Regions from separate parts of the Zhenhengia sp. genome, predicted to be linked through region 2. Evidence: a T-box and tRNA genes for the amino acid it is inferred to sense, from the RefSeq annotation. Region 2 holds a T-box; the other regions hold tRNA genes.
What was found. The T-box of region 2 lies ahead of leuS (leucine--tRNA ligase). A T-box ahead of a tRNA ligase gene usually reads a tRNA of that ligase, here a tRNA-Leu.

Region 1: it has a tRNA-Leu gene. The T-box ahead of leuS (leucine--tRNA ligase) is inferred to sense a tRNA for this amino acid. The anticodon was not compared.
Region 3: it has a tRNA-Leu gene. The T-box ahead of leuS (leucine--tRNA ligase) is inferred to sense a tRNA for this amino acid. The anticodon was not compared.

Annotation. Positions count from the first base shown of each region.
Region 1 covers NZ_JBKVCH010000001.1:143,559-147,839, reverse strand. Annotated here, with positions in the region: gene ACLTBU_RS00720 (FtsW/RodA/SpoVE family cell cycle protein) at 1-709, shown strand, start outside; gene ACLTBU_RS00715 (peptidoglycan D,D-transpeptidase FtsI family protein) at 699-2,090, shown strand; gene ACLTBU_RS00710 (NUDIX hydrolase) at 2,173-2,643, shown strand; tRNA gene ACLTBU_RS00705 (tRNA-Leu) at 2,670-2,753, opposite strand; gene ACLTBU_RS00700 (RNA polymerase sigma factor) at 2,900-3,523, shown strand; gene ACLTBU_RS00695 (anti-sigma factor family protein) at 3,520-4,224, shown strand.
Region 2 covers NZ_JBKVCH010000004.1:38,431-42,711, forward strand. Annotated here, with positions in the region: gene ACLTBU_RS05880 (hypothetical protein) at 1-48, shown strand, start outside; gene leuS (leucine--tRNA ligase) at 177-2,573, opposite strand; T-box leader at 2,637-2,848, opposite strand; gene ACLTBU_RS05890 (MgtC/SapB family protein) at 2,929-3,624, opposite strand; gene ACLTBU_RS05895 (hypothetical protein) at 3,792-4,229, shown strand; gene ACLTBU_RS05900 (hypothetical protein) at 4,264-4,281, shown strand, end outside.
Region 3 covers NZ_JBKVCH010000003.1:201,127-205,407, forward strand. Annotated here, with positions in the region: gene kdpA (potassium-transporting ATPase subunit KdpA) at 1-71, opposite strand, end outside; gene ACLTBU_RS05040 (family 20 glycosylhydrolase) at 216-1,928, opposite strand; tRNA gene ACLTBU_RS05045 (tRNA-Leu) at 2,011-2,094, opposite strand; gene ACLTBU_RS05050 (Cof-type HAD-IIB family hydrolase) at 2,149-2,988, opposite strand; gene ACLTBU_RS05055 (carboxypeptidase M32) at 3,007-4,281, opposite strand, start outside.

The DNA.
Region 1 (4,281 bases), on a different contig from region 2:
GATGAAAGAATTACTTATAGCTTGTGGTATTACAGGTTTTATTCTTCTTACCTTAGTTATACAAAGAGATTTAGGTGGTGCACTTTTATATGGACTTACCTTCCTTGTCATGCTATATATTGGGACGAAAAAGGCTTTTCTACCATTGTTAGGTATTATAGGTGGGGTAGGAGCATCCTTCATTGCTTATATGTTATTTGGGCATGTACGTGTAAGAGTGCAAGCATGGTTAGATCCATGGGCTGATATTGCTAATACAGGCTATCAAGTTGTGCAAGGTCTATTCGCCATGGGAACATGGGGCTGGTTTGGAAGTGGACTTACAAGAGGCATACCAACAACTATACCTATTGTAACAACAGATTATATTTTTGCTGCTGTTTGTGAGGAGTTTGGGAATTTATTTGGACTCATTATTCTGCTATGTTTTCTTGCACTTATTTTACAAGGACTTAAAGCAGCACTTATTCAGCTCGATGACTTTTCAAAGTTTCTATGCGTAGGATTTGTAGTTATTTTAGGGCTTCAAACCTTAATTATTATAGGTGGTGTTATGAAACTCCTTCCTCTTACAGGGATTACACTGCCATTTGTAAGTTATGGAGGAACTTCTTTGTTTGTCAGTCTAGGCATGATGGGTATATTGACTTATCTCATAAGAAAGACATTAAAATTTGCACGCAAAGAAGGTGAAACCTATGAAGAATAATCGCTATATTTATAGAGTAGCAAGTGTTTTTATTATTATCTTTATCTGTGTAGGTGCGTATTTAGGCTATTTCACAGCAGTAGAGAGTAAAAAAATCGTTATGAATCCTTATAACAAACGTTTAGATCATTTAGAGGCTGAGGTAGTAAGAGGTAATATTTATGATGCTCAGGGCGTACTTCTTGCGACAAGTGAAGAAGGAGGCAGAAATTATCCTTATGGCAGTACCTATGCGCATGCTATAGGTTATGTAGGACATGGTAAAGTAGGGGTAGAGGCTATGGCAAACGTAGAACTTCTCTACCCAGACTACCATGCAAAGGCTTTGCTAAATTATGCTTTTGCAGGAGAAAAGTTCAAAGGGCATGATGTCTATTTAACACTTGATCATACGCTACAAGAAGCGGCTCAAAAAGGATTAGATGGCAGAAAAGGTGCGGCTATTGTATTAGAGCCTAGAACTGGTAAAATTAGAGCTATGTATGCCACACCTGGATTTAATCCCAATAAAATCAGTGTAAACTGGGATAACCTCACACAAGATACTGAAGAAAGTCCACTACTTAATAGAGCTACGCAGGGACTTTATCCACCAGGTTCTACTTTCAAAATTCTTACGACTATTGCTTATCTAGAAGAAAAGGGAGATGTAGCCTTTAATTTTGAATACGATTGTAAAGGTAGTATTACAAAAGATAATCACCAAATTAAATGTAATAATGGTAAAGCACATGGGGTAGTTAATTTAGAATCAGCATTTGCTAAATCATGTAATACGTACTTTGTTGAATTAACGGATCAGGTTCCTATCGCTAAACTTAAACAGGTAGCGGATAAGCTTCTATTTAACCAAGAGTTACCTGTAAAAGTAGAGTATAAAAAAAGTCAGTTTAGTCTAAACGCAAATAGCAGTTCCTTTGATAAATTGATTACTTATATTGGACAAGGAGAAACACTTGTTTCGCCTTTACATCTAGCTATGATAGGTTCTATTCTTTATAATGATGGCGTACTTATGGTGCCTTATATGATAGATTATTCGCTAGATACAAGGGGGGAAATAGCTTTAAAAAACTTGCCTGAATATCAAGGAACTTATTTAGATGAAAAGACATGTAGTACATTAAAATCACTTATGACAAAGGTGGTAACAGAAGGAACTGGTAATAGGCTTTATCGTAAAGATATGCTTATAGGTGGTAAAACAGGTACAGCTCAAAATGAAACAAGCAAAGACCATTCTCTTTTTGTAGGGTTTGTAGAACCTAAAGATACAAAAAAAGAAAGTCTTGTACTAGCCGTTGTTGTAGAACAAGGTGGCCAGGGTGCGAAAGCTTTAGATGTAAGTCAAACGATTATAGAAGCTTATGCGCAGAGGTAACCTTCTTTATCTAGTTGAAAAAAAGTTTCAAACAAGCTATACTTAAATACAACTAGAGTTTAAAAGAAAGACAGGTGGCTTTATGATACAGACTGTCAGTTGTGGTGGTGTAGTGATCTATAAAGGAAAAATACTCACCTTATATAAAGACTTTAAGAGTAAGAGAGAGTATAAATATGTAGGGTGGGTATTACCTAAAGGAACTGTTGAATTAGGTGAAACACATGAAATGACGGCAAAAAGAGAAGTTAAGGAAGAAGCCGGTGTAGATGCCAAAATTATAGGATATATTGGTTCCAGTCAGTATCATTTCCGAGGGAAAGAAGATATGGTGAGCAAAACAGTACATTGGTATTTGATGAGTGCAGATAATTTTTATAGTAAACCACAAAGAGAAGAACACTTTGTAGATAGTGGCTACTATAAATTTCATGAGGCTTATCATCTTATTAAATTTTCTGATGAAAAGTATATTCTTAAAAAGGGCTATCAGATGTATTTAGACCTAAGAAAGCAGAATAAATGGGGAATTGAGCATAATAAAAAAACCTGAAGAATATTCTTCAGGTTTTTTTATTATGCGGATAAAGGGAATCGAACCCTTACGATGTTACCATCGGCAGATTTTGAGTCTGCTGCGTCTGCCAGTTCCGCCACATCCGCAAGTGCTCTATAATAATAACATATATTTCTAGGGGAAGCAAGTCTTATTGTATAATTTTTCTAGATGAAACTATAATATTAATGTTAATTAAATAAAAATATGATATGATAAAAAAGATTGGTTTGTACGGAAAGGAGAGGAACTCTTGGAGGAAAGATTAGAAAAGCGTCTGATTCAAAAGGCTCAAAAGGGCGATGTAGATGCATTTGAACAATTAATTTTAGGCTATGAAAAGCTTATTTATAATATTTGCTTGCGTATGCTTCATGATGAACAAGAAGCTTATGATGGTGCACAGGAAATTTGTCTGAAAATATGGAGGCAAATAAATGCTTTTGAAGGAAATGCCAAGTTTAGTACATGGATATATCGTATTGCCACTAACCAATGTCTTGATCTTTTAAGAAAAAGAAAAAATAAAGAGGAAATTTCTCTGTTTAGGCAGTCAAAAGAAGAGGATTCAGAGTGGGTATTAGAGGAAAAAGAACTAGCTGATCCTATGAATGAACATGTACAGCAGTTAGCGCTAAAGGATATTATGCTTCAAGCACTTAATGAGGTAAAAGAAGAGCATAAGCAAATTCTTCTTTTAAGGGATTTAGAAGGTTATAGTTATGAGGAAATTGCAGATATTTTAGTTATCAGTAAGGGGACTGTTAAATCGAGGCTTTCAAGGGCACGTCTAGCTATGAAACAAATTTTAACACAAGATAAGGAACCTTATAAGTCATTTTTTCGTCATAATATAAAGAAGGAGGGCAATTTATGAAATGTGAAGATTACCAAGAACGTATATCCCTTTATGTAGATGATGTATTAACATTAGATGAAAAGAAGCAACTAGAAAAACATCTTGAACATTGCCTTTCATGTAGAGAAACTTTAGAGACTCTGCTTATGATGAAATCCGTTATGCATGAAATAAAAGAGGTAGAAGTGCCTAAAACTTTTCATGATGATGTGCATAAACGTTTATGTCAAGAGGTTAAGCCTAAGAAGAAGGTCTATAAGTGGATGCCTTATGCCTCCGGTTTAGTAGCAGCACTATTAATTGGCTTTGTGCTTGTAGATGGTGGTGTTAGCCAAGAGCAACCTATACAAGACGCTCCAATGCCAATGGCAGTTAGTCTAGATAATAATGGGGTAGCACCAATAGCTATGGAAAACGAATCTGAAGTAGCTGATGTAGGTAGACAGTCAAGAGGTGCTATGCCTTCAGAAGAAGTTTGGCAAATAAATTGTACAGACTTAAAGGCTGCAAAAGCATTTTTAGAAGATTATACGACTCAGCATGAAGTGAGTATGGTGGAATGGCAAATAGATAGTGAGTATCATTTGTTATTAGAGCCTATTGAAGATAAGGAAGTATTAAAAAGTATTTTAGAAGACGAAATGTGGGTAGATGGGGCTATTCAGATTACTGTAATGGATACATCTAAAGTACATCTTATTTTGAATGTGCAAGAATAAAGGTAGATGACTTGACAGCTACCACTCTTTTTGTTACATTATAGTCATAAATGCATA
Region 2 (4,281 bases):
CGTACTCAATTTGATTCTCTATTACGTATGATGATGTCAAATATGTAACTTGTCCTTTGACATGTTCTGAGGAATAGATGCATATACTAAACTAAATAGAAAGTTTAACTTTCCAATTTAGTCCTCCTTTTCTAAATAATAAAAAATCCCCCTGATTCATTCAGGGGGATTTTTTATTATTTAGCTACAATGTTAACGATACGACCTTTAACATAGATTTCTTTTACAATTTGTTTGCCTTCAAGACGTGCTGCTGCAACCTCGTGTGCTTTTGCAAGTACACTTTCTTCTGCTTCATCTACACCTACTTTAATTTTACCAGCCATTTTGCCACTTACTTGAACTGCGATTTCGATTTCATCTTCTACCATTTTTGATTCATCGTATGTTGGCCATGATTGTTTGAATACGCTATCTGTTTCTCCTACCATTTCCCATAACTCTTCACTAATGTGAGGTACAAATGGTGCAAGTAAAACAATAAGTGTTTTAATTGTTTCATGGTCGATACCACCAGCTTGTTTTTGAAGATCTACTAAACTGTTTGTATATTGCATGAAACCACTTACTACTGTATTTAAGTTGAAGCTTTCCATACGAAGTGTAATGTCGTATACCATTTTATGACGGATACGTTCCATTTCTTTTGTAGCTTCTACTTCTTTATTTTCACTTACAAGTTTCCATACTTTATTTAAGAAGCGGTAAACCCCTTCAATACCTCTATCATCCCATTCACTATCAAGTTCTGGTGGTCCAATGAAGAGCTCGTACATACGAAGTGAGTCACAACCATATTTCTCTACAAGTTCATCAGGAGATACAACATTTCCTTTTGATTTACTCATTTTAGCGCCATCTTTTGTAACCATACCTTGGTTGAAAAGACGTTTGAATGGCTCAGCAAAGTCTACTACACCAATATCATTTAAGAATTTAGTATAGAAACGTGCGTAAAGAAGGTGAAGAACAGCATGTTCAATACCACCTACGTACATATCTACTGGTACCCATTTTTTCATATCTTCTTTGCTGATAAGCTCTTTATCATTATTTGGGTTCGGATATCTTAAGAAGTACCATGATGATCCCGCCCATTGTGGCATAGTGTTTGTTTCACGTTTAGCAGGGCCACCACATTTTGGACATGTTGTGTTTACCCATTCTTCAATCCCTGCAAGTGGAGACTCACCTGTACCTGTTGGTTCATAGCTTTCTACATCTGGAAGTCTTACTGGAAGGTCTTCTTCTTTAACACCAACTACACCACAGCAGTCACAGTGTACAACTGGAATTGGTTCACCCCAGTAGCGTTGACGTGAGAATACCCAGTCACGAAGTTTATAGTTTGTTGTTTTCTTACCAATATTTTTTGATTCAAGGTAATCTGGAATTTTAACTTTTGCTTCACTTGATTTCATACCATTGAAGTCACCTGAGTTAATCATAATGCCTTCTTCTGTATATGCTTCTTCTAAAGTTTCTTCTTCTCCCGTTTTTGAAATAACTTGGATAATTGGAAGTTCGAATTTCTTAGCAAATGCAAAGTCACGTTCATCATGAGCTGGTACACACATGATTGCACCTGTACCATAATCTGCAAGTACATAATCTGAAATCCAGATTGGAAGTTTATTTCCGTTAAGTGGGTTCACAGCATATCTACCTAAGAACACACCTGTTTTTTCTTTATCTGTCATACGATCAACTGATGATTTAGTTGATGCGTCAAATACGTATTTTTCAACTTCTGCTTTTTGCTCATCTGTAGCAAGTTCAAGTACATCTGCGTGTTCTGGAGCAAGTACCATAAAGCTTGCACCGTAAAGTGTATCTGGTCTAGTTGTGAAAACTTTAATGCTCTTATCCATACCTTCTACATTGAAGTCGATTTCAGCACCATAGCTTTTACCAATCCAGTCAGCTTGCATTTTCTTAACTTTTTCTGGCCACTCTAAACCTTCTAAATCGTTAAGAAGTCTTTCGGCATATGCTGTAATTTTAAGCATCCATTGACGAAGGTTTTTCTTTGTAACAATGCTTCCACATCTATCACATTCACCATCTTTAACTTCTTCATTTGCAAGACCTGTTTTACATGATGGACACCAGTTGATTGGCATTTCTTTTTCATAAGCTAAGCCATTTTCAAACATTTTAAGGAAGATCCATTGTGTCCATTTATAGTAGTTAGGATCTGTTGTATTGATTTCTTTATCCCAGTCATATACAGCACTGATTTCTTGAAGCTGACGTTTGAAGTTAGCAACGTTTTCTGCTGTAGCTGTTGCTGGATGTACTTTCTTTTGGATTGCGTAGTTTTCTGCTGGAAGGCCAAATGCATCCCATCCCATTGGATGAAGTACATGGTAACCATGAAGAATTTGATAACGGCTCCAAACATCTGATAATACATAACCTCTCCAGTGACCTACATGAAGACCATTACCTGATGGATATGGGAACATATCTAAGCAGTAATAATGTTTTTTGTCTTCTGTATCTTCATTGATAGGATTTTCTTCCCATCTTTTTCTCCATTTTTGTTCAATGGCTTGTGCATTATATTGCATATTTATTCCTCCTTTATAGTTCAAGCTCTAAATAAAAATAAAAAAACCTCTCATCTCTAAAAATTTAGAGACGAAAGGTGCTATTTCGCGGTACCACTCTAATTCGGCCATTAAGCCGCACTTATGTCTTCTATAACGGGAAGTTCCCGCTTAACCTACTCCTATTTCAGTTAAGTTGCTCCACGACGAGTTCATACTCTTTCTTACTATTTCTCACCTGCCAATAGCTCTCTGAAAAAAAAGTTGGTATTACTACTTCGCTTCCTTGCTTATTATAATATTCATATTAATTTGTATTATGTCAAAGCAATTCTATCATATAGTTTTTGGAAAATCAACGTCTAAAACTAATTATTTATACTTCTTCTACATATTTTACTACTGGCAAACCACTAATCATACTAATAAGTTCTGCATGAACTTTCTTTTGGTGTTGTTTCACTGTCAGAAATACACCTGCTTCTCTTGTGCCATTATTTTCCGACTTAGTAATTTCAATATAAGTTGTCTCAATTTGGTTCTCTCTAAGAAGTGTTACAACTTCATTAATATTTTGAATCGCTTCTAGTTCTATATAAAGTTCTACTATCTTTGACTTAGATAACATATAGTCATCAATACGGTGCAAGATGGTCATACCTCCAAAAATAAAGACACATCCTATAATAGCGCCCTCATAGAAACCTATACCTAGAGCTAGGCCCATACATGCAGATGCCCAAAGACCCGCTGCTGTTGTAAGACCTTTGACCTGTTGCCTACCTGTAACAAGAATAGTTCCTGCTCCTAAAAAGCCTATGCCACTAATTACCTGTGCACCTAGTCTTGTAGGATCTCCCCCCATTCCCATTACTTGTACAATATATTGGTTAGTAATCATAGCTAAGGCTGAACCTATACATACAAGTATGTGGGTTCTAAAACCTGCTGGTCTTTTCTTTTTACCTCTATCAAAACCAATAATGCCTCCAAAAATCATGGCTAAGCTTAATCTTAGTATGATGGAGACCATATTAATGTCTCTTAAGTAATCTAGTGTATCTATCTCCATCTTTTTCACATCCTATCATTTGGTCTCTTAATTCATATATATACAACGTTTTAGTGAAATGTTCCGCTCCCTATTTTAATCTCTAATTCGTTTGTATTTCAATATAAAGTATAATATACTAATCTTATTATTTTTCTATCTATTTTAATAAAAGGCGGAGGACTTTTATGAAATGTCCAATTTGCCACGGCCCACTTAAAGGCGAAGCTTATTGTCCAAACTGCGGACAAGCTATTACTTATGAAGGCATCAAACAAACTTATTCTGATATAACACTCGTACCTTCTGAAGTCAAAAAATGGAACTGGGGTGCTTTTACTTTTAATATCTTCTGGGGAATTGGAAATAAGACTTATTTACCACTTCTTTGCTTGATTCCGTATTTCAATTTAATCTGGATATTTGTATGTGGATTTAAAGGTAATGAATGGGCTTGGAAAAGTGGAAACTATAGTGTAAATGATATAGAAAAGTTTTTAATGATTCAAAGCACATGGAACCGCGGTGGTCTTGCCAAATTTATTATAGGTCTTATTGGTACCATCCTCATCTTTATTCTATATGGAATGCTTTTTGCCTATTTAATGGGCTTTTACTATTATTAAATTGATTAAGGCAATGTTGAAAGGAGAAATCAATATGAACTGTTCAAAATGT
Region 3 (4,281 bases), on a different contig from region 2:
TAGCTGCCTAGTGGAATGGCTAACACTACAAGAATGATTAAATAAAACCCATATTGTAAAATAGCTTGCATAATGCTTTCCTCCTTCATTTCTTTGACCACAGTTTAACACCTATAAAATTAATGTGGTGTTAGGATAGTTTATAAAGAGATTAAGATGGTATTAAGATTTCCACATCAAAAAAGGCTGTCTAAATGACAGCCTCTTTGTTATTTTTATTCTTGTAAGCAGTATGTATCAACTTCCTTGCATACTCTATTAAACTGCTTATAATCCCCGGAAAAATCTCTACTCCATAATTTTTGTCCTAATACTTGGATGCCTTCTTTAGCCCTATCATAGATTGCATCTTCTGAAACTTTAATGGTTATCATATCATTCCAAATAGAAAAAGCCCCACCAAGTAATTTAGGATGCCCTGCTGGAATAGTATAGGCGTCCCTAAACATATTAGGCTCCCATTGATTAAATAAATTTTCTTTATCTAAGTAATCTCTATAGTAATCGGCATTAGGCACAATATATAACCTTGTATCATCAGAATTAATAATATCGTAACCCGCCTTAATCATCTCTATAGCATCTACCCAATCTAGGCTCCAAATATTAATGATAACCCCTTCACTTATAACAGGGGTCTTCCCTTTAAAACTACTTAAATTTCCCCATAACCTCGGTGTTCTCCCTTTAGCTTTAATCCATCTTAAATATCTATCTGTATACGCTCTAAAAGCTTCTAATTCTTCATGAGTGCCAAAATACTCATCTGTTCCAATGTGCACATCTTGAAATCTAAAAGTTGGTTCATCCTCTCTCATATATTCCTCAAATAAGTCATCTACAAACCTATATGTATCTTCCTTCATAATGTTTAAATGGTCTCTTCCTTTACCAGGTCCTAGGGCTAACGTTTCATCATACTGAACAAATGCTAAAGAGTGAGCTGGTGTATCAATCTCTGGTACTATATCTACACTATACTGTTTAGCAAAATCAATAAGTTCTCCGAACTCTTTTTTGGTATAATAGCCATCTTGTGCCGCTAATCCCTTATAGGTATCACATTCTAATCTAAATGCTGCATACTCTGTACGCCACTTTGTATCATCAAAATGGATTTCATTATCATTTAAATGGATTTGGAAATCGTTCATCTTATACCAAGCCATAAGTTTAACATATTGTCTTAAAGCTTCTATGGAAGAAAATCTTCTTCCTACATCTAGCATAAATCCCCTTTTTTTATACCTAGGATAATCTCTTATAATACCTTGAGGAATACTATTGTTTTGCCTTTGTAATATCTGTAGTAACGTTCTCGTTGCATAGAAAGCACCCTTTTTACTTAGTGCAGTAAGAGCTATATAATCACGGATATGAATCAAATAACCTTCTTCTCCTATAGCTCTATCTTCATCATCTAGCTGTAAGTATATATCTGACTGCTTAGGCTCTCCTCCTATTTCTACCTTTAAGTCTAGTCCCATCATTTCACTCATATCCTGTTTTAGAATAGTTGCAATAGGTAATAACGCCTCTCTATTTATCTGACCTACTCTAATTGTAGATTCACTCGTAATAAAACATTTGCCTTCTAATCCTATCCATTCTTTTATTTCAGGAATGACATAAGGTTTAGTATTTTCTCCTACATCTTTTCCATAGCTTCCTGGTACAGTAACCTCTATCCCCTTTGTCCAGACTTCTTCTTCCTCACAAAAAATCCTAAAGTCAATAATCACCTTACTATTTACAAGCGGCTTATGAATAATTCCATCATCATCTATAATTTGTTTATAATCTGCTCCTAAAAATTCTATACCAATACCTTCTGGCACAGTCGGTATTGGTACTTTGATATCCTGCATAGTTATAGGCCTTACTTGTAAGTGTTCTACCACTTTCTGTAATTGTTCTTGTATCTTCATACGATCCCCCTTCTCCTCTTGTAAATACAAAAATAGCTACTACATAACTTCTTTCTTAGCCTTGTAGTAGCTCCTTTGTTAGTGCAGGTAACAGGACTTGAACCTGCATGAAGAAACCCTCAATAGAACCTGAATCTATCGCGTCTGCCATTTCCGCCATACCTGCTGGTAAAATTCTTAATTATCTAGATTTTACCACCAAGCTTAAGCTATTTCAAGTCTATTCAGATAAATTAAAGATATATTTTTGTACTGCTTTAGCAACGCCTGATTCATCATTTGTTAGCGTAATATCATCTGCCTTTTCTAGTATTTCTGGTGTACTATTACCCATCGCAATGCCCATGCCGGCATATTCAATCATAGACAAATCATTTTCATTGTCTCCAATACAAATTACTGCTTCTTTAGGAATATTTAAGTGCTCCGCAAGTTTGTTAACACCATATCCTTTATCTACACCTTTAGGCATCACTTCTATATTGTCACCACCTGATGATGAGACTTCATATAAATCAAGTGCTATCAATTCTGCCTTTAACTTTGCTAATGCATCTCTTTCCTCCATAGACATACAGAAAGCTTTTAAAATTTGTCCATCATAAGTTTCAAACGCATCATCAAAGTCTTCTACGTAAGCAATCTCAAAACGCTCTTCCTCTGGTAGCATTTCATTGAGCTTATTATGATAGTCTTCAGTCGCTTTTACACGTACATCACACAAAATGCCTTTTGTTGTGGAAAAATGTATCTCTATAGGATATTTTTTAGCGCATTTATAGAAAGTCATCACTTCATCATAAGTTAAACCTTTATGATAAAAAGGCTCTGCTTCATCTGGTAGGCCTATATAAGTTCCATTAGAACTAATAATAGGTCCATTTATACCTATTTGCTTATTAAAACCTTTGGCACATTGATAAATACGCCCTGTTGTAATGACGATACTAACGCCTTCTTCCTGTGCCTTTTGAAGCGTCTCTTTATTCTCATTTGTTACTTCACCTTTACTATTGAGTAAAGTACCATCCATATCAATACATATTAGTCTATATTTCATCATCATCCTCATCACTTTTTAAAGATTATAAAGTTTAGTATATTTATCCGTATAGTATCTTATAATAGGTGTTGCATCTAAATGGCTCTGACATGCATCTTGTATAATCTGCATAGGCGCTTTCATACATCCAAAAGTGTGTACATGTTCAGTAAGCCAATCTGATACTTTAATAAGCTCACCTTTTTCAAGAAGAGTATCTAATCCTCCTAGTTCCTTCTCTATCTGCATGAGGAACTGTCCACCATAAATATTACCTAATGCATAAGATGGGAAGTAGCCAAACATACCTCCTGCCCAATGCACATCTTGAAGCACTCCTTCCTTATGATTTACTGGTACAATGCCTAAGTATGCTTGCATCTTATCATGCCACGCTATAGGTAAATCTTTAACTTCTAGAGTGCCATCAAATAAAGCTTTCTCTAATTCAAAGCGGATAATAACATGTAGATTATAAGTCAGTTCGTCTGCTTCTGTTCGAATAAGTGATGGCTGTACCACATTCATTCCTTTATAAAATGCCTCTAATGATACATTTTTATAACTTGGAAAAATTTCACTTATCTTATTATAGTGATTCATCCAGAAATGTTTATTACGCCCTATAATATTTTCATAAAAACGAGATTGACTCTCATGAATACCCATAGAGGTGCCTGTATTTAAAGTAGTCCCTATAAGTGCAGGATTAATATGCTGCTCATAAAGTCCATGTCCACCTTCATGTAAAATACTAAATGCAGAGCTTCTTAAGTCTGTTAAATCATAGTTCGTCGTAATTCTTACATCACAAGGTGCATTTCCTATAGTAAAAGGATGTTCACTTTCATCAAGCCTTCCTGCTTCTAAAGAATAGCCTATAGCATATAATAAATAGTAACCAAGCTTTTCTTGATCTTCTTTAGAGAACTCACCTTTAAACATACTTTCATCTACTTTAGGCTTTTCTTTAATAGCTTCTACCAATGGTATAACACCTTTTTTTAGCGTTTCAAAGGTACGCGTAATAGTAGCTTCATCAATACCTTTTTCATATCTATTTAAAAGCACATCATAAGGCTTTTTATTAGGATCTATATACTGTGCCATAGCCTTATTAAGACTAATCATTTCTTCAAAATAAGGACGCATTGTTTCAAAATCACTGTTATGCTTTGCTTCTCCCCATACATTCTGTGAAGTCGAAGTAAGCTCTACATATCTTGCATAAAGGTCTTCTGGAATATTTTTAGACTCCTCATACCCTTCTTTAATATGTTCTACCATCTTACGTGAAATTTCATCTAAATT